Regions from separate parts of the Morganella morganii genome, predicted to be linked through region 3. Evidence: predicted binding sites of a transcription regulator. Region 3 holds the regulator's gene; each other region holds the start of a gene.
The links. The regulator PurR, encoded in region 3, represses purine synthesis genes. The targets are predictions, from matches to a motif close to CANGCAAACGTTTGCNTG.

Region 1 (7,110 bases), 1.9 Mb from region 3:
CACCTTCCTCCGGTTTATCACCGGCAGTCTCCTTTGAGTTCCCGCCATCACGCGCTGGCAACAAAGGATAAGGGTTGCGCTCGTTGCGGGACTTAACCCAACATTTCACAACACGAGCTGACGACAGCCATGCAGCACCTGTCTCAGAGTTCCCGAAGGCACCAAAGCATCTCTGCTAAGTTCTCTGGATGTCAAGAGTAGGTAAGGTTCTTCGCGTTGCATCGAATTAAACCACATGCTCCACCGCTTGTGCGGGCCCCCGTCAATTCATTTGAGTTTTAACCTTGCGGCCGTACTCCCCAGGCGGTCGACTTAACGCGTTAGCTCCGGAAGCCACGCCTCAAGGGCACAACCTCCAAGTCGACATCGTTTACAGCGTGGACTACCAGGGTATCTAATCCTGTTTGCTCCCCACGCTTTCGCACCTGAGCGTCAGTCTTTGTCCAGGGGGCCGCCTTCGCCACCGGTATTCCTCCACATCTCTACGCATTTCACCGCTACACATGGAATTCTACCCCCCTCTACAAGACTCTAGCTGACCAGTATCAGATGCAATTCCCGGGTTAAGCCCGGGGATTTCACATCTGACTCAATCAACCGCCTGCGTGCGCTTTACGCCCAGTAATTCCGATTAACGCTTGCACCCTCCGTATTACCGCGGCTGCTGGCACGGAGTTAGCCGGTGCTTCTTCTGTCGGTAACGTCAATTGCCAAGGTTATTAACCTTGACACCTTCCTCCCGACTGAAAGTACTTTACAACCCGAAGGCCTTCTTCATACACGCGGCATGGCTGCATCAGGCTTGCGCCCATTGTGCAATATTCCCCACTGCTGCCTCCCGTAGGAGTCTGGGCCGTGTCTCAGTCCCAGTGTGGCTGATCATCCTCTCAGACCAGCTAGGGATCGTCGCCTAGGTAAGCCGTTACCTTACCTACTAGCTAATCCCATATGGGTTCATCTGATGGCGCGAGGCCCGGAGGTCCCCCGCTTTGGTCCGAAGACATTATGCGGTATTAGCTACCGTTTCCAGTAGTTATCCCCCGCCATCAGGCAGATCCCCATACATTACTCACCCGTCCGCCGCTCGTCAGCAGAGAAGCAAGCTTCCCCCTGTTACCGCCCGACTTGCATGTGTTAGGCCTGCCGCCAGCGTTCAATCTGAGCCATGATCAAACTCTTCAATTAAAAGTGTCTGATGCTCAAAGAATTAAACTGTTTACTGCTGCTTATTTCTAAGCTGCTGTATTGGTCACTCTTCAAGACTTCTCAAAAATAATATTTTTTGTGATATGTCCTGCGAGTGCCCACACAGATTGTCTGATAAATTGTTAAAGAGCAGTTGCAACCTTCGCTGCCGTTGCCGGTCTTCTGCGTTGTTGCGAGGCTGCGTATATTACGTTTTCAGCCCCTTTGAGTCAAGCGTTGTTTTTCAACTTTCCGCTTTTTCTCTTTCTGCCGGACCGCGTGTTAGCGCGTTGTTCCGTGTCAGTGGAGGTGCATTATAGGGAGTCGATTTCAGAAGACAAGTGTTAATTTTCGATTTTCTGACTGTTTGCTGCATTCCCCAGCAAAACCCCTGTTTATACCGGGTTACACACAAAGTTATCCACAGATGGTAAAAAATCACAAAATTCACAAGCAACACGCAAACGTTTGCGTTACAATCTGCTGCATTCGTGTACCGTTGCTTTTTACTCCGGGTTTTGAAATCTTATGAGATACACCGATTTCACCTGCAACCTATTGTCATTTATTCGTTGAATTCAAGGGATCCAAACTCATGCAACAGCCTCGCCCTATCCGTCGCGCCCTGCTCAGTGTCTCTGACAAAACCGGCATCACTGAATTTGCTCAGGCTCTTTCCGCCCGTGGTGTTGAATTGTTATCAACCGGCGGTACTGCCCGCCTGCTGGCTGACGCCGGTCTGCCGGTGACTGAAGTCTCCGATTACACCGGTTTTCCGGAAATGATGGACGGACGTGTCAAAACCCTGCATCCGAAAGTACACGGCGGGATCCTCGGCCGCCGCGGCACCGATGATGAGATTATGGCGAAGCATCAGATTTCCGCTATTGATATGGTGGTTGTGAATCTTTATCCGTTTGCGGAGACCGTGGCAAAACCCGGCTGCACATTGGAAGACGCGGTTGAAAATATCGATATCGGCGGGCCGACCATGGTGCGCTCCGCCGCGAAGAACCATAAAGATGTGGCGATTGTGGTAAAAAGCAGTGACTACAGCAATATCATTGCCGAGATGGATGCCGGACAAAACAGCCTGAGTTTTGATACCCGTTTTGACCTCGCCATCAAAGCCTTTGAGCATACAGCTGCCTATGACAGCATGATCGCCAACTATTTCGGTCAGAAAGTAAAACCGTACTTCGGCGATACCACTCAGCCTTCCGGCCAGTTCCCGCGCACCCTGAATCTCAACTTTATTAAAAAACAGGATATGCGCTACGGCGAAAACAGTCATCAGAATGCCGCCTTCTATATAGAAGAGAATATTCAGGAAGCCTCCATCAGTACTGCTGTGCAGTTACAGGGCAAAGCCCTCTCTTATAATAATATTGCTGATACTGATGCAGCCCTTGAATGTGTGAAGCAGTTTGATAAACCAGCCTGTGTGATCGTCAAGCACGCCAACCCGTGTGGCGTGGCCGTTGCCGATAGCTTACTTACCGCCTATGACAATGCCTTCAAAACTGACCCGACCTCCGCATTCGGCGGTATTATCGCCTTTAACCGCGAACTGGATGCCAAAACGGCGGCAGAAATTATTGAACGCCAGTTTGTGGAAGTGATTATTGCCCCGTCCGTCGCGGAAGATGCGCTGCCGGTTCTCGCGGCAAAACAGAATGTCCGCGTGCTGACCTGCGGTCAGTGGCAGCATCCGGCTGCCGCCCTTGATTTCAAACGGGTGAACGGCGGTCTGCTGGTGCAGGATCGCGATCTCGGGATGGTCGGTGATAACGACCTGAAAGTGGTCAGCAAACGCCAGCCGACAGAGCAGGAACTGAAAGATGCCCTGTTCTGCTGGAAAGTGGCGAAGTTTGTTAAGTCCAATGCCATTGTTTATGCAAAGAATAATATGACCATCGGCGTGGGTGCCGGTCAGATGAGCCGCGTTTACTCCGCGAAAATTGCCGGCATCAAAGCCGGTGATGAAGGGCTGGAAGTGGCGGGATGCGCCATGGCATCCGATGCGTTCTTCCCGTTCCGTGATGGTATTGATGCGGCGGCTGCCGTTGGTATTACCTGCGTGATCCAGCCGGGTGGCTCCATCCGTGATGATGAAGTCATTGCAGCGGCAGATGAACACAATATCGCGATGATTTTCACCGGCATGCGCCATTTCCGTCATTAATACCCGGAGCTGACTTATGAATATCCTGATTATCGGTAATGGCGGACGCGAACACGCGCTGGCCTGGAAAGCCGCACAATCCCCGCTGGCAGCCAATGTTTATGTCGCGCCCGGTAATGCCGGTACCGCACAGGAACCAAACCTGACCAATGTGGATATCAGTGCGACAGATATTGACGGTCTGGTGGCCTTTGCCCGCGCCAATAATATCGGCCTGACCATTGTCGGCCCGGAAGCACCGCTGGTGATGGGTGTGGTTGATGCATTCAATGCAGCCGGTCTGACTATCTTCGGCCCGGCCAAAGGTGCCGCGCAGCTGGAAGGTTCCAAAGCATTCACCAAAGATTTTCTGGCGCGTCACCATATCCCGACGGCGGACTATCAGAACTTTACTGAGGTTGAACCGGCACTGGCTTATCTGGACAAAACCGGTGCACCGGTGGTGATCAAAGCTGACGGCCTGGCGGCCGGTAAAGGCGTGATCGTCGCCATGACCCTGAAAGAAGCACAGGACGCGGTACATGACATGCTGGCCGGTAATGCTTTCGGCGATGCCGGGCACCGCATTGTGATTGAAGAGTTCCTGACCGGCGAAGAAGCCAGTTTTATCGTCATGGTGGACGGTAAAAATGTGGTGCCGATGGCGACCAGCCAGGATCACAAACGGGTCGGTGACAATGACACCGGGCCAAACACCGGCGGTATGGGCGCTTACTCCCCGGCACCAGTGGTGACCGATGCCGTTCATCAGCGGGTGATGGAAAAAGTGATTTACCCGACCGTTGAAGGTATGGCGGCGGAAGGTCACACCTATCAGGGTTTTTTATACGCCGGGCTGATGATTGATGAACACGGCGAGCCTAAAGTGATTGAATTTAACTGTCGCTTTGGTGACCCGGAAACCCAGCCGATTATGATGCGGTTACAGTCAGACCTGGTTGAACTCTGCCTTGCCGGTGCACAGGGAAAACTGGCGGGAAAAACCTCGCAGTGGGATCCGCGTCCGGCGCTTGGTGTGGTGATGGCAGCCGGTGGTTATCCGGGTGATTACCGTAAAGGTGATGTGATCAGCGGACTGGATGTTCAGGAAGCAGACTGCAAAGTTTTCCAGGCCGGAACAGCACTGAAAGAAGGTGCGGTTGTGACTGACGGCGGCCGGGTGTTGTGTGTGACGGCACTGGGTGAGGATATTGCTCAGGCGCAGAAACAGGCTTATGCCGCACTGAAACATATTCACTGGGATGATGCATTTTGCCGCAGTGATATCGGCTACCGTGCTATTGCCCGTCTGAATAAGTAAACCACGTTAATACCCTGCGGGAGATTTACAGTGAATCTTCCGTAGGTTCCCATTTACAGAAGTTATCATTTGCCGCCAGCAGAATTTCCCGTCCTTCCGGTGAATCCAGCCATGCAATGTAGATAGGTGATGCGCTGCTGCGCTGACGCTTCGCCAGGAACTGTTCTGTTTCCGCATCAAACTCAATGTAGGATTTATTACCCTGACAATCCGTGACATAGCTGTCACGCCACTGCCCCTGTTTCAGCCGGATATCACCGATCACCAGTGCGCTGTTAAGTGTCAGCTGTCTGTCCGCCACAAAGGTCATCCGGGTGATTTCGTCTGCGGTCAGCGGGGATTTATGCCCGTCTTTATCACGCTGCATAAAGATGGTATTGCCCTCGTGATCCAGCCGTATCTGTTCAGAAAAACCGTTATCGCCCAGATATTCTGCACGGATCTGCCAGAGCTGGCCTCTGCGGTATTCATAAACGGTGACGACGGTCTGTTGTCCGCTGCGGTAGGGACTGAAAACACTCATCAGGACACGGGGTTGGTTGTCAGCGTTGAGACGCCACATTCTGACAGCGCCGTCGTCCGCGATATAACCGGACGCGCTGAAGGGAGGAAGGTCAGGCTGAACAGAGCAGGCGCTGAGCAATGAGCCAAAGCCCAGTGCAAGCAGCCCCTGTCTGATCAACAAAAGGGGACGAAATCCCCCTCTATCAATCTGTTTTTGCAACGCAATTATTTTACTGAATCTTTCAGTGCTTTACCGGCAGTGAAAGCAGGCACGTTTGCTGCTGCAATTTTGATTTCTTTACCGGTCTGCGGGTTACGGCCAGTACGCTCTGCACGATGGTTAACTTTAAAAGTACCGAAGCCAACTAATTGTACAGCATCGCCTTCTTTCAGAGAGTCAGTGATGGCCGCCAGAGTTGATTCCAGCGCTGCTTTAGCTTGTGCTTTAGACAGCTCTGCTTTTTCTGCGATAGCATCAATCAATTGAGTCTTATTCATAAAATATCCTTACAGTGTGTTTATCGTTTGCAAAGCATCGAGTGCGTCGGATGTGCCTTTTGACAGCCCTGATACACGCGCCCCGATAGCCACTTCTTTTCGCCCCCCACTGTAGACCAGAGACGGGGCAATTGTGAAGCCTTTAACACCGGCATTTATAGGCTTAAATCACGTTTTTTGATTTAATCGCCTAAACTAACGCCAATATTGCTGATCCCCGCATCCCGGAGATCGGATTTCAAGCCTTTTATCAACTCAATATCGCGCTCTTCGCAGGCGGCCAATAAGCGGTAAATTTCCCACTGAATGTCCCACTCTTCTTCAACAGCAGGCAATTCATTTAATTCGTCGTCGGACATTTCGCGTCCGGCTTGTGTCATTTCCAGTACCGCGACAGTGCCGACTGAAATCTCACTGACCGCAATAGCGTGCTCCAGTGTTTCCCCGCTCAGGCGGGTATGGATAAGCTCACTGAGTGCCGCGCAGGCATCAATCGCCGGATACACACCGTAGATATCATAGTCGTCTCCATCAGGGATAATGTCTTCCAGCTTTTCCAGCTGGTTATCAAAGTTCACTTTTGCGTCTTTGACAGTCAGGACTTCCCAGATGAGATCCAGAATACGCCGGTAAAGCGACGGATCGGTAAACCCGGTCTGCTGACAAAAAACGGCATAATTCGGGTACATTCTCTCGCACAGACAAGCCGTGAAGGTGAGATGCTGCCAGCTTTCCAGTTTTTCCAGCCGTAAGTGGATCGGGTTCTTTAACATTCCGCTTTACTCGTTACTCTGATGTGAGCCGCAGTTTACCTGAAAATCCGTGATATCCACATCTTTACGTGGAAAATCGGGAAATTTCTGTTTCAACCGGACAAAAAATGTTCGATTTGAGGCAATACCATCAGCCCAGCGGGTCGGTTCAGGCAGGCGATAGCCGCGCGTCAGGGCTTTTACCCAGGTCAGTGCGGTGTCAATACTCATATGATGACCGGGTGAAATGAACAGCGGATTGCAGCGGTTTTTGCTGCGCCAGACCCAGCCGAGCGGCTCACCTTTGTCTGTCAGCAGCGACTGTGCACCGGCCTCTTCCGCCAGCGGTTCAAACGTGCCGCATAACCGGCTTTTGGCCACACCAATAGCGGGTAAATCCAGCAGAACCCCGAGATGACCGGCAACGCCGAGACGGCGCGGATGAGCGCGCCCCTGGCCATCCACCAGCACCAGGTCCGGTTTTAAGGTCAGTTTCTCCCACGCGGCAAGTGCGGCAGGGATTTCACGGAAGGAGAGCAGCCCCGGAATATAGGGCAGTTGTGTGGGAATACGGGCGGTCTGATACTCCGCCACCTCCAGTTCAGGCCAGGTGAGGATCACCACGGCAGCCCGGGTGACGTCCCCCCCGTCCTCAAAGCCGATATCCACCCCCGCAATATAGCGGG
Region 2 (7,110 bases), 1.5 Mb from region 3:
CAGGGTGCCGGGTTTATCGCACAGGGTATCGCCCGCACCACCGGCAAAGCGGCGGTGTGTATCTCCTCAAGCGGGCCGGGCGCGACCAACCTGATGACCGCCATTGCGGATGCCAAACTGGATTCCGTTCCGCTGGTCTGTATCACCGCCCAGGTGTCCTCGCCGATGATCGGCACCGATGCCTTCCAGGAAGTGGACACTTACGGCATGTCTATCCCTATCACCAAACATAACTACCTGGTGCGCAATGTTCAGGATCTGCCGGGCATTATCGCAGATGCATTCCGTATTGCGGAATCCGGCCGTCCGGGTCCGGTCTGGGTAGATGTGCCGAAAGATGTTCAGGCCGCCATCATTGAGATTGATGAATTACCGCCAATCATGCCGAAAGATCCGTTACCGCTGTTTGATGCGGAAAAAGTCACTGAAGCTGCCGTGATGATTAATCAGGCAAAACGTCCGATTTTGTACATCGGCGGCGGTATTGTGGCTTCGCAGTCCCAGCAGCTGGTGCAGAGCTTCGCCGAGCGTGCCGGGTTGCCGACCACCATGACACTGATGGGATTAGGCACCATTCCGCAGCAGCATCCGCTCTATCTGGGAATGTTAGGGATGCACGGGGCGCGTTATACCAATATGATTTTGCAGGAATCGGATTTGCTGATTGTGGTCGGGGCGCGCTTTGATGACCGCGCGATCGGCAAGGCGGAGCAATTCTGTCCGGATGCCAAGATTATTCATGTGGATATCGACCGTGCGGAGATCAGCAAGATCAAACAACCGGATATCGCGATCAACGCGGATGCCGGTCAGGTTCTCGCCATGCTGCTGCCGCAGATTGAGGTGAATGCCCGTCAGGCGTGGAATGATCATATCGCGCAGATCAAACAGGAGTTCCCGCTGGAGCAGATTAATAAATCCGATCCGTTAAGCCATTTCGGACTGATCGCCGCCGTGGCGGATGCGGTGGATAATGATGCCATCATCACCACTGATGTCGGTCAGCACCAGATGTGGGTGGCGCAGGCGTATCCGTTATGCCGTCCGCGTCAGTGGCTGACCTCCGGCGGGCTCGGAACGATGGGCTTTGGGTTACCGGCGGCGATTGGTGCCGCACTGGCAGAGCCGTCACGCAAGATAGTCTGCTTTACCGGTGACGGCAGTATTATGATGAATATCCAGGAGATGGCGACCGCCGCCGAGCATAACCTGGATATCAAAATTATTCTGATGAACAACCAGGCGCTGGGGATGGTTCACCAGCAGCAGACACTGATGTTCAACGAGCACATTGTGGCATCTGCCTATCCGTATCAGACTGATTTTGTGACAATTGCCAAAGGCTTCGGATTACACACCTGTGATCTGAATAAAGAGAGTGATCCGCATGCTGCATTGCAGGCGGCGATTGAGCGTCCCGGGCCGTGTCTGATCCACGCATTAATCGATGTCAGTGAAAAAGTGTGGCCGATGGTATTGCCGGGTGATGCCAATATCGATATGGTCACAGCCTGATGACGGAGAACAGAATCATGGAAAAAAATAATCAGCCTATCGCTCTGGAACTGGTTGTCCGCAACCACCCCGGTGTTATGACGCACATTTGCGGTCTGTTTGCCCGCCGGGCGTTTAACGTGGACGGTATTCTGTGTCTGCCGCTGCCGGGACAGGATCACAGCCATATCTGGCTGCTGGTGAAATCGGATGATCGACTAAGCCAGATGGTCAGTCAGGTGGAAAAACTGGAAGACGTGCAGGATGTGAAATACAACGAAGACATCAGTATCTTTGAGCAACTGAATAAATACATTCAGTAGAATGATAAAACCGGGCAGATAAGCCCGGTTTTTTGTCTGCGGTTACGGCGATGTCTGGCCGATATGGGAATAGGACATAATCAGCGTGCCGCTCAGCTCGCCTTCCATACAGATATAAGAGTGGGGAATATCACAGGAAAACGCATAGAAATCCCCCGGTTCCAGCAGCACAGTCTGATCTTCATTAAAGCGCATCATCAGCGTACCCTGATGGATAAGAATATGCTCATGGGTGCCGGTGCTGTGCGCGGGGCTGTTAATAATTGCGCCGCGGATCATCTTCAGGTGCCAGATCTCCGAAATATTCCCCATGCCGACACGGAATTTAAAATCTTCCGCATATTCCCCTTTAAAGACTTTATTTTTTTCGTAACGGGGATAACCTTCATTACTGGCGGTAAACAGATCCCCCAGCGGAAAACGCAGTGCGACGGCAATGGCCTCCAGTGTATCGATACGCGGATTGGAATCACCGGATTCCAGTTTGGACAGCGCGGCTTTCGAGATGCCGGAGAGTTTTGAAAGATCATTGAGCGACAGGTTACGCGCCTGACGCAGCAGTTTGACCTTCTGGCCGATGTGGGCACTGGTTTTTAGCATAATGTAATTGATACCAATGAAATTTGCAGGGAAACCCTGTTAGTATTGCACACTTGTTGTACAACGGTAAGCCGTGATTTTCCGGAAAAACAGATCTGACGGGTGATACTATCAGATGAAAGCGTCCGGCATGGTGATAATTAACATATGTCATTAAACGGGTGCTCACCATGATCTATACCCTGCCATGGGCAGATTTTTTCATCTGTTTTACGGTTCTCTTCTTCGGTTATCTGGTCTTCGGCATGGTCGGCTTCGGCTCTGCGCTGATCTCAAGCCCGGTACTGGCCTTCTTTATTCCTGTCTCACACATTGTGCCGATGCTGGCGCTGATGGATCTGGGCGCGGCGGTGATTAATGTCACCCGCGACGGGCGCAAAGCCGATTTTGCCGAGCTGAAGTGGATGGTGCCGCTGATGATAGGCGGCAGCCTGATTGGCGCGGCGATTCTGCTGAAAACACATCCGGATTTGCTGGCCGTGTTCCTCGGGGCATTTATTGTTCTCTATGCACTCTATTCCCTCTTTATTAAGAAGGCGGTGAGGCATTACCCGCAGAAATACATTATTCCGTTCGGGATCGGCGGCGGTATTCTGAGTGCACTGTTCGGGGCGGGCGGGTTTGTCTATGCCATCTATTTTGCCGGGCGGATTGAGGATAAAAACCGCTTCCGCATCACGCAGACTACCCTGATCGGCTTCAGTACATTAACCCGCGTGATTATTTTCCTGATCATGGGGATTTACTGGAACAGCGAAATCGCCATTACCGCGCTGCTGTTTCTGCCCGCCATGGTGGCGGGAATTGTCCTCGGGCGGCATATCACCATGCGCATCCCGAAAGAGGCATTTTTCCGTTTTCTGAATATGGTGATCCTGCTGGCCGGGCTGACGTTGCTTATCAGCAACCTGGTGCACTGACCGCCGTCAGCGCAGCACTTTTTTAGCACATTGCCGGGCACGCAGCTGTTCGTCCGGGGTTTTACTTTTACTGAAGCAGTCGCGGTAGCGGGCGGCATAGGCACTGTATTGCGCCTGTGCCTCCGCCAGCGGCAGGGACAGCAGGTGGTTGATAAAAGTAAAACTGCCGATCTCCGCATGCTGATAATCCACCGGATTTTTCCATTCCCCGCCCCAGCGGAGAAAACCGTGACTGAAAACCAGCGGCAGCACGTTTTCCATTTTTCCGTTACGGATATTTTCTCTGTTGGTCAGCGCTGTGGCAGATTGCGGCGGACTGATGGTCACACGGCCGTTTTTGTCGCGGAAGCGGTAAGGGTTTTGCTGCGGATTAATATCGATCGCCATGCCGTAAGCGTGTTTTGACCAGGCTTTCTGACTTGCCTGACGGCGGCCGTTAAATGCTGACGTATTATTGGCGGCCATGGATGCCTCATCATCGCCGCCGAAGGTCTCTATCGGCAGCACACTGTGCAGCGGGAATTTTTGCCGGTACAACTCATCAAACAGCGCTTCCGTTTCGGGGGCAATAATATCGGCGACAGTAATGGTGCCGGTGCGGGTTTCGCCCTCAAAGGTGATAAACCGGACATCCACATTGACCAGCCGTTCACAGGGCACTGGGTTTTCCGGCGTGATAATACCCAGCGCTGTCATGGCGCGGCAGGTGTCCGGGCTGAGCGGGGTGATCGCCGCCTGTGCTGCCGGTAATGCAGAACAGAGCAGGCTCACAGGGAGGAGAAAAGCGGTCAGTTTCATCATCTATTCCGTCATCAGGCACCGGGACGGATGATGATAACCCGTCAGCGGCACAGAGGTGAAAAAATTCCCGGATTTGGCCTTGATTATCAGGATTTTTCCTAAGATAATCGTTTGCCTCAAAAAATCACATCTTTTCTCTGTAAAAAGCCAAACGTTTGCGTCGTGTGTGTCCGGTTTTTCTATCCGGAAACCGGCGGATTTTTTCTGAAAACGCAATCGGTTACGTGATGTGACACAAAATTCATTAACACAGGTGATGACATGTCTGCGACACAGCCGCAAAGCGGGTGCAAATTAGACCAATTTTTTAAACTGACTGAGCGCGGCACTACTGTCCGCCGTGAAGTTCTGGCCGGGCTGACCACATTCCTGGCGATGGTGTACTCTGTGATTGTTGTGCCGGGCATGCTCGGCCAGGCGGGGTTCCCGCATACGGCGGTCTTTATCGCCACCTGTCTGGTGGCCGGGTTCGGCTCCCTGCTGATGGGGTTATGGGCAAATCTGCCGATGGCTATCGGCTGTGCGATTTCCCTGACCGCCTTTACCGCATTCAGCATGGTACTTGGTCAGAATATCCCGATCCCGGTCGTACTGGGCGCGGTCTTCCTGATGGGGGTGCTGTTTACCCTGATCTCTGTCACCGGTATCCGGACATGGATTTTGCGCAATATCCCGATGGGTATTGCCCACGGCACGGGGATTGGTATCGGTCTGTTCCTGCTGCTGATCGCCGCCACCAATATTGACCTTGTGGTCAAAAACCCGGGTGCGGGCATGCCGGTGTTACTGGGGGATTTCACCTCTTTCCCGGTGATGATTGCACTGGCGGGTCTGGCGGTGATTTTCGGTCTGGAACGCCTGAAAGTGCCGGGTGCAGTACTGCTGGTGATTATTGCGATTTCCGTTATCGGGCTGATTTTTGACCCGAATGTGAAATATCAGGGCTTCTTCAAACTGCCATCCCTCGGTGATGACGGGCTGTCACTCTTTTTCAGCATGGATATCATGGGCGCACTGAAGCCGGTGGTTCTGCCGACGGTACTGGCGCTGGTTATGACAGCGGTGTTTGATGCGACAGGCACTATCCGTGCGGTCGCCGGTCAGGCGAATCTGCTGGATAAAGATAATCAGATCATTAACGGCGGTAAAGCCCTGACGACAGACTCGGTCAGCAGCATTGTGGCCGGTGTTGTCGGCGCGGCGCCTGCGGCGGTGTATATCGAATCTGCGGCCGGTGCCGCGGCGGGTGGCCGTACCGGGCTGACCGCAACCGTGGTCGGGGTGCTGTTCCTGCTGATCCTGTTCCTCTCTCCGCTTTCTTATCTGGTTCCGGCCTATGCCACGGCACCGGCGCTGATGTATGTCGGCCTGCTGATGCTGAGCAATGTCAGCAAACTGGATTTCGGTGACTTTGTCGGCTCTATGTCCGGTCTGCTGTGTGCGGTGTTTATTGTTCTGACCAGTAACATTGTGACCGGGATTATGCTGGGCTTTGCCTCACTGGTTATCGGCCGTATCGCCGGGGGTGAATGGCGTAAGCTGAATATCGGCACTGTTCTTATCGCAGCGGCACTGGTGGCGTTTTATGCTGGCGGCTGGGCAATTTAAGTGATAAATCACCACTTAACGGATGCTGGTGGTGACGATACGCTTTATTTATACGATTTGTCTCAAAATACTAATTAATTGCCCGAATTAATGGCCTGAGAAGATAAAATAGCAGTGGCGGATAACGCATCCGCCGCTGCTTTTTTTTGTATGATAGTGGCAACCGGCGGTAATTTTTTCTCCTCTGGGGTCTTATTGCGGTTTTTTTGCCGTTATTAACAGTATCTTTTTGTCAGCGGGCTGATTAAGCCCTAAGTTCAGTAAGGGTAATATGGAAATATTCTTTACGATTCTTATTTTGATTCTGGTCGTGTCGGTGTCCGGTGTTCTCACCAAAATGATCCCGTATCGTATTCCGTTACCCATCATTCAGATCGCGATGGGGGCCCTGCTTGCCTTCCCGCAGTTTGGTCTGCATGTCACGTTCGACCCTGAACTGTTTCTCGTCCTGCTGATACCGCCGTTGCTGTTTGTTGACGGCTGGAAAACCCCGACCCGGGAATTTATGCAGAAAGGGCGGGAAATCTTCATCCTGGTGCTGTTCCTGGTGCTGGTCACCGTTATCGGCATCGGGTATCTGATCTACTGGCTGATGCCGGGGATTGAGCTGATCCCGGCCTTTGCCCTTGCGGCGGTGCTGTCTCCGACAGATGCCGTGGCGCTGTCGTCGATTGTCGGCAAAGGGCGCATTCCGAAACAGATGATGGGCATTCTGGAAGGGGAGGCGCTGATGAATGACGCCTCCGGCCTGGTCGCGCTGAAATTTGCCGTGGCGATTGTCATGGGCACGATGATTTTCTCCGTCACCGGTGTCACGCTGGAATTCTTCAAAGTCGCAATCGGCGGCCTGCTGGCGGGGGTGGCAGTTACCTGGCTGTACAGTAAGTCGCTGCGCCTGATGAGCCGCTGGAGCGGGGATGACCCGGCCACGCAAATCGTCTTTATGTTACTGCTGCCGTTCGCCTCTTATCTGATTGCGGAACACATCGGTGTGTCCGGTATCCTGGCGGCCGTGGCGGCGGGGATGACCATCAGTAAATCCGGAGTTATCCGCAATGCGCCGCTGGCGATGCGTCTGCGGGCGGATAATGTCTGGGGAATGCTGGAATTCGTCTTTAACGGTCTGGTCTTTATTATGCTCGGCCTGCAGTTGCCGGGAATTTGGCAGGTGTCGGTGATTGAGGCGGAGCTGGATCCGACCGTCGAAACCTGGATGCTGTTTACCGCCGTTATCGTTATCTATTTTGCTCTGCTGGTGCTGCGTTTCTGCTGGCTGTGGATGATGAAAACCGTCAGCCGCCTGACCTTAAAACGCAAACCGCTGGATTTCACCTTCTACACCACCCGTGAACTGTGGCTGGCAT
Region 3 (7,110 bases):
TTTTGTCTCTGAAAATAATTATCAGATTTGGCTGCGTATCGAAGATAAAGCCCTGATGAAATATATCCTGCATAAAGGTTTTGTCGGCATTGATGGTATCAGCCTGACTATCGGGGATGTGGTGAATAACCGTTTCTGCGTGCATCTGATTCCGGAAACCCGTGAGCGCACCACGCTGGGTAAAAAACGGCTGGGCGATAAAGTGAATATTGAGCTGGATCCGCAGACACAGGCCATTGTTGATACCACCGAGCGGGTGCTGGCGCAGAAAATGCAGCAGTTGCAGGAAAGCCTGACGCCGCCGGTGCCAATGGAAAAACCGCAGGTCTGATATTATTCAGATAAAAAAATCCGGTACTGATTTTTGTCAGACCGGGTTTTTTATTGCGGATAGTTTATTTTGGAAATGCTATTCAGCGCGGAACGCGTAATCCGCCCTCACAACCCTGCTGGCTCCATAATATCTGCCACAGCTGGATATCACGGGCACGGAATGCACCGGCACAGGCGTTGAGATAATAGGTGAACATCCGCTTAAAGCGCGGTGTGTAATTATTTTCCAGTGACGGCCAGGCTGCCTGAAAACGGGAATGCCACGCCATCAGTGTCCGGTCATAATCAGCCCCGAAATTATGCCAGTCTTCCATTACTAATTTATTTTCACTACTGTCACCGATATTCTGCACAGACGGCAGACAACCGTTCGGGAAAATATATTTTCCGATCCAGGCATCCACATTCACTTTATTGCGGTTTGAACCGATGGTGTGCAGTAAAAATAAGCCGTCCGGTTTCAGATTGCGTTTGACCACATCAAAATAGGTGGCGTAATTTTTCGGCCCGACGTGCTCAAACATCCCGACAGACACAATCCGGTCATATTGCTCATGCAAATCGCGGTAATCTTCCAGGATAATATTTACGTCAAGATCCTTACAACGCGCCTGAGCATATTTTTGCTGCTCAGCGGAAATGGTCACACCGGTCACCGACACACCGAAATGTTTCGCAGCATACGCCGCCAGTCCGCCCCAGCCGCAGCCGATATCCAGCAGTTGCATACCCGGTTTCAGCTGTAATTTTTCACAGATGAGATGCAGTTTCTGTTCCTGCGCCTTCGCCAGATTGGCGGGGTCATCACTGAGACCTTTCCAGTAGCCGCAGGAATACTGCATATACGGGTCGAGCATCAGCTCAAACAGGTCATTACCCAGATCATAATGTTCTTCGCCGACAATCCGCGCCCGTTTTTTGGTTTGCAGATTACGCAGACGAGCCATGGCGATTTTTATAATATCGTTGATATTCTGCGGCAGTTTATTTTCCAGCCCGGCGCGTAACACCCGCTGAAAGAAAATATCTAACCGCTCACAGTCCCACCAGCCATCCATATAGCTTTCACCCAGTCCCATAGAGCCCTGCTGCAAGACCCGTTTAAAGAACTGCTGGTTATGCACCTGAATATCGAAAGGGCGGGAACCATTAATCTCAATGCCGGCTTCGTCTAAAAGATCGGAGGCAATCCGCTGCCAGGAGTCGGCAGGCGTTTTTTGATTTTCGACACAATCAGAACTCATATTATCTCCAATTTTTATCAAAGCGGGATTCTGAGTGCTTTATTTATGACGTTTTGCGCGGGAACAACAGAACCGGTGTAATTGGCCGTCATCGGGTGACAGTCTGCGTATTAACGTGATCGTTAAAACAAAAACAAAGCTCAAAATCCGGATTTAAAACGAATTGTCAGAAAAGTATAGGAGCCTGAAATTAAAATTCAATGACAAAAAAGGCCGTACCTGAGTACGGCCTGTAATTAGGAATATTCTTAATAGGAGGTGCAATCTATTGATTTTGTTCCGCAATAGTCACGGAGGTGCGCGAAGGGCGGCGCTGGATAATATAACCGCCGATGGTCAGTATCACCGTTGCCGCCATCACTGCTGTGGTGGAGAGCAGTGGCTCATGCATCAGGGCAGAAACGAGGAAACTGATCGCGGAGCATAAACCGAGCTGAATGGCATTCTGTAATGCTGCTGCTTTACCGCTGTGTTCCGGGTAAACCGCCAGGGCGTTTGATACCGCAATCGGGTAAGACGCGCCATTCATTGCTGCCATAAAGCAGAACGGGATCAGGATCGCCACCAGTGACGGGTTACCGAATTTTGCCATAGCATACAAGCCCACCATACTGACGGCGTAACCGGCCAGCAGGAACGGTAATAATGTTTTGCCGTTAATCCGCGACAACAGGGCACGGCAGCCGTAGCCCCCGACCATAAAGGCGATAGTCTGCGGAATGTAGCTCAGACCGATATCATTCGGGTTATAACCCATATCGCGCAGAATAAACGGCGAACCGGTCAGCCAGGCAAAGAAACCGGCGCTGCACGCGGCATAAATCAGCACGTTACCGCTGTAAACCGGGGATTTCAGCAGACGGAAGAAGGAAATTTTCTGTTTTTCCGTTTTGACCGCATCCGGCGCGATATGATGCTTTTCTTTCAGCATCAGGGTCGGGATCAGCACCAGCAGGGTGATACCGCCGAGCACGAGGAAAATTTCATGCCAGCCGCCGTGGTTGAGCAGCCATGCGCCCAGTAACGGTGCCAGAGCCGGAGAGAGTGCCACCAGCGGCATAATTGCGGCAAAAACACGCTGCGCACGGTGATCGTCATAACGGTCGATAACCAGCGCCTGCCAGGTGACAGCGGCAGAGCAGACACTGACGGCCTGTACAAAACGCAGTAATAATAACTGGGCAGGGGTGGAAACCCAGACCATGGCCAGACAGCTCAGGGCAAACAGGCTCAGGCCCATCAGCAGAACCGGCTTACGGCCGATTTTATCGGAGAGCGGTCCCCATAACAGCTGACCGATGGCAAAACCGACCAGGAAGATACTCAGACTGGCGCTGATTGCGCTGGCTGTGGAGTTCAGAGAGTCCTGCATCATACCGAATGCAGGCAGATACATATCAATCGCGAGATAACCCAGCATGCTGAGTCCGGCGAGATAAAAGAGAAAGCCGCGGGAAGGCGATTTATTGACAGTCACAGAGAAATACCTGAATGTTAAATAAGTGTAATGCGTGAGTTAGTATTTTAACTATTCGAGTTTTCCCTTGTAAAACGTTATTATTTGCACACTGCTGTGAAATTTTTTGAAAGGAAGGATTATGTGGTCAGAATATACGCTGGATGTGGTGGATGCTGTGGCGCGGACAGGCAGTTTCAGTGCGGCGGCAGAGGAACTGCACCGGGTGCCTTCTGCCATCAGCTACAGTGTCCGCCAGCTGGAAGAGTGGCTGGCGGTTCCGCTGTTTGAACGGCGTCACCGCGATGTTGAACTGACACCTGCCGGGGCGTTGTTTGTCAAAGAAGCGCGTGATGTCATCAAAAAAATGAAATCCACACGTCACCAGTGCCAGATGATTGCCAACGGCTGGCGCGGACAATTCAGCATCGCCGTTGACTGTATCGTAAAACCGGAACGGATAACGCGACTTCTGCTGGATTTTTATCATCATTTCCCGGATATCGAGTTGTATATTTATCCGGAAGTGTTTAACGGGGTGTGGGATGCGCTGGTGGACAGACGGGTGGACGTGGCAATCGGTGCGACACGCGCATCTCCTATCGGTGAGCGCTACAATTTCCGCGATATGGGCTTTATGCCGTGGCGTGCGGTAGTCAGTCCGGATCATCCGCTGGCCTCTGCCGGTCATGTCCTGACCAATGAGGAGATGGTGCCGTACCCGAGTTTGTGTCTGGAAGATACCTCACGTTCTCTGCCGAAACGCGATACGTGGGCACTGGATAATCAGCGCCGCCTGGTGGTGCCGGACTGGGATCGCGGAATTGCCTGTGTGGAATCGGGATTGTGTGTGGCAATGATGCCGGCGCACCGCGCCGATCCGCTGATTAAAGCGGGGCGGCTGGCAGCACTGAAGATAGAGCAGCCATTGCCGGACAGCCCGTGCTGTATCACCTGGGTGGATAAAGACACCTCTCCGGCACTGAGCTGGCTGCTCGATTATCTCGGGGACAGCAACACGCTCAATGCCGAATGGCTGCGCTGATCCTCAGCGGCGGTAATCGATAAACGGACCATCCGCTACAGAGCGGCGTTCCACCAGGCGCGGATGCACCTCAATGGTCTGCGCATCTTCGCGTTTGTTGACGATGCGGTCGAGCAGCATGGTCAGTGCCATTTGTCCCAGCCGCTCTTTCGGCTGGTGGATGGTGGTCAGGGCAGGGGTAAAGTAACGGGCGTTACGGATATTGTCATACCCGATCACAGAAATATCCTGCGGCACGCGCAGACCCATTTCATCAGCCGCGCAAATTGCGCCCATCGCCATAGCATCACCGCCGCAGAATACCGCTGTCGGGCGCTGTTTGCCGGATAAAATCTGTGTCATGGCCTGATAACCGGAATCCGGTTCAAAATCGCCCTGGACAATCCATTCATCGCGCACCGTAATACCTGCTTCTTTCATGGCTTTGCGGAATCCTTCCAGACGGTTGCCGCCGGTGTTCCGCTCAAGCGGCCCCGGAATAACCGCGATATCACGGTGTCCGCGTTCAATCAGATAACGGCCGGCGAGATAACCGCCGTGCAGGGCGTTATCAATGATCGCATCGGTGAAATCCCCGCGCGCTTTGCCCCAGTCCATCACCACCATCGGGATATTGCGGTAGCCTTCCAGCATGGCAATCAGCTGATCCGGGTACTCTGAACACATCACCAGCAGACCATCGACACGTTTCTGTGCCAGCATCGCCAGGTAGGCTTTCTGTTTGTCAGGATTATTGTGAGAGTTGCACAGCACCAGGGTATACCCTTTGCTGTAGCAGCTGTTTTCCACCGCCTCAATCACTTCCGCAAAATACGGCGCTTCACTGGAGGTGGCCAGCAGCCCGATGGACTTGGTGTTATTGACTTTCAGACTGCGCGCCACGGCGCTCGGTGAATAGTGCAGTTCTTTGATAGCAGCCCAGACAGCCGCCTTCGTTTCTTCCGCAACGAAACGGGTATTATTAATGACATGGGAGACGGTTGTGGTGGAGACGCCCGAGCGCTTAGCCACATCTTTAATCGTTGCCATGATGAAAACAACTCCTGACCTGCCGGTCTGTATTTTATTATTCGGTTAATCGATTGCTATTATAGTGCCATTATGCGGTAACAATAGAAAAATTTCTGTAAAAACAGGCATTGTTGTCTGATCCGGGTCAAAAGTAAAAAATATTACCTGTGCTATGGTTATTGATATGGTCAGCTATTCGGGTTTTCCGGTCAGACCATCCGTTTTAATTAATTTGATGATTCAGGATGTCAGGTAATCATCATCAGGTCACTAAGCAGCTATTTTGGAGATAAGAATGGATACAGATCTGAAATATGGTTTGTCAACCGCGGTTGCAGCACTGGTTATGATCGTATTATTTGCAACAATGCTTTTCTGATTCACCCCTTACAGTACAAAAGGGCGGAAAATTCCGCCCTTTTTTGATCAACTGTATTGTGTTACCGGATAATGTGTTTCCGGATTACGCCAGGTTTTCTTCCGCAAATTTCCAGTTCACTAATGCCCAGAAGTTTTCCAGGTATTTAGGACGGGCATTACGGTAGTCGATATAATAAGCGTGTTCCCAGACATCAACGGTTAAGATTGGTTTGTCGTTACCGCTGACCGGGGTTGCCGCGTTAGAGGTATTGACGATAGCCAGGCTGCCGTCTGCTTTTTTCACCAGCCATGTCCAGCCGGAACCGAAGTTTTTCACTGCGGAATCGGTAAACTGCTGTTTGAATTCGGCAAATGAACCGAACGCTTTGTTAATCACGTCAGCAATTTTACCGGTTGGTTCGCCACCGGCATTTGGTGCCAGGCAGTGCCAGTAGAACGTGTGGTTCCAGACCTGAGCAGCGTTATTGAAGATACCGGCATCAGAGGTTTTGATAATCTCTTCCAGTGATTTACCTTCAAATGCGGTGCCTTTGATCAGGTTATTCAGATTAACCACATAGGTGTTGTGGTGTTTGCCGTAGTGGTATTCCAGTGTTTCTTCAGAAATATAGGGCGCTAATGCATTTTTTGCATAAGGCAGTGCAGGTAATTCAAACGACATTGCATTCTCCTTGTTAAGGTTAAATCAGTAACCTCGTCACAGACGGGTTACTGTTATTATTCTGCGAATTATCTTAACAAGTTTTGTCATAAAAAACAGCGTGAAATACCGGGGTGATGTTATTCACATGGTGAAAGACAAAATCGCCCACAAAATGATATCCGTCACAATAAAGGCGATAAGCAGGGTGTACAGCTTATGGCGGCAGATCCAGTTATAATAGCGTTTCATTCTGTCTTCCCCGTATGACTGCGGAATCTTAAATATAACGGGTTTACCGGCTGAAATCCGCGCAAATTTAACAATTTTACAGAAAGCGTGACAACGACCGCCGTTTGTCAACCGGCCGCAGACCCTTTACAATCTCCGCTATGACAAAAGTACAAGAATGATCACGATGCTGGCAGACTATATTTCCCGCGCGATACAAAACCATACTGATTGCAATGTTATTTGTGACCATTATCAGAAAGATGAGCTCTCTGAAGTGATCCGGCGTGTCCGCAAATGGCAGTTCCGCGATGGTATTGAGCTGATGTGCAGTGAAGAGATAGAAACTATCGTGCAGACCGGTGACGAACAGTGCCCGGAACAGTGGATTGTCTGGACGGTCACGGGGGATAAAGCGAAAACAATTTCTCCGCGGCACAAAGAATTTTTCAGTCTGTGCCAGCAGGGTTACTGGCTGAAAATGCAGCTGGCCTGACGTGCCGGATACAATCCTGAAAATTACCGGTATAATTACCTGCAATATTAAACTGATTCAGAAAAGACAATGACAAAACTCACATTACAAGAGCAGATGCTGAAAGCCGGACTGGTGACCAGCAAAAAAATGGATAAAGTCCGCAGAACAGCAAAAAAATCACGCGTTCAGGCCCGTGAGGCCAGAGAAGCGGTGGAAGAGAATAAAAAAGCGCAGCTTGAGCGTGATAAACAGCTGAGTGAGCAGCAAAAACAGGCTGTTTTATCCAGAGAA

Region 1: a site for PurR is predicted at 1,643-1,660, ahead of purH (bifunctional phosphoribosylaminoimidazolecarboxamide formyltransferase/IMP cyclohydrolase). Genes of this name have one in related genera too.
Region 2: a site for PurR is predicted at 4,283-4,300, ahead of JL661_RS00680 (NCS2 family permease). Genes of this name have one in related genera too.

Annotation. Positions count from the first base shown of each region.
Region 1 is NZ_CP069157.1:3,570,566-3,577,675, forward strand. Features, by position in the region: rRNA gene JL661_RS17065 (16S ribosomal RNA) at 1-1,185, opposite strand, end outside; gene purH (bifunctional phosphoribosylaminoimidazolecarboxamide formyltransferase/IMP cyclohydrolase) at 1,781-3,370, shown strand; gene purD (phosphoribosylamine--glycine ligase) at 3,387-4,670, shown strand; gene JL661_RS17080 (DUF1481 domain-containing protein) at 4,696-5,355, opposite strand; gene hupA (nucleoid-associated protein HU-alpha) at 5,400-5,672, opposite strand; gene JL661_RS17090 (YjaG family protein) at 5,855-6,445, opposite strand; gene nfi (deoxyribonuclease V) at 6,452-7,110, opposite strand, start outside.
Region 2 is NZ_CP069157.1:129,500-136,609, forward strand. Features, by position in the region: gene ilvB (acetolactate synthase large subunit) at 1-1,515, shown strand, start outside; gene ilvN (acetolactate synthase small subunit) at 1,533-1,817, shown strand; gene JL661_RS00665 (helix-turn-helix domain-containing protein) at 1,860-2,417, opposite strand; gene JL661_RS00670 (sulfite exporter TauE/SafE family protein) at 2,588-3,337, shown strand; gene JL661_RS00675 (M15 family metallopeptidase) at 3,344-4,138, opposite strand; gene JL661_RS00680 (NCS2 family permease) at 4,400-5,746, shown strand; gene JL661_RS00685 (Na+/H+ antiporter) at 6,018-7,110, shown strand, end outside.
Region 3 is NZ_CP069157.1:1,645,182-1,652,291, forward strand. Features, by position in the region: gene JL661_RS07900 (riboflavin synthase subunit alpha) at 1-331, shown strand, start outside; gene cfa (cyclopropane fatty acyl phospholipid synthase) at 414-1,577, opposite strand; gene punC (purine nucleoside transporter PunC) at 1,843-2,997, opposite strand; gene punR (DNA-binding transcriptional activator PunR) at 3,176-4,078, shown strand; gene purR (HTH-type transcriptional repressor PurR) at 4,082-5,107, opposite strand; gene cydH (cytochrome bd-I oxidase subunit CydH) at 5,385-5,468, shown strand; gene sodB (superoxide dismutase [Fe]) at 5,553-6,131, opposite strand; gene JL661_RS07935 (hypothetical protein) at 6,529-6,837, shown strand; gene JL661_RS07940 (DUF2058 domain-containing protein) at 6,907-7,110, shown strand, end outside.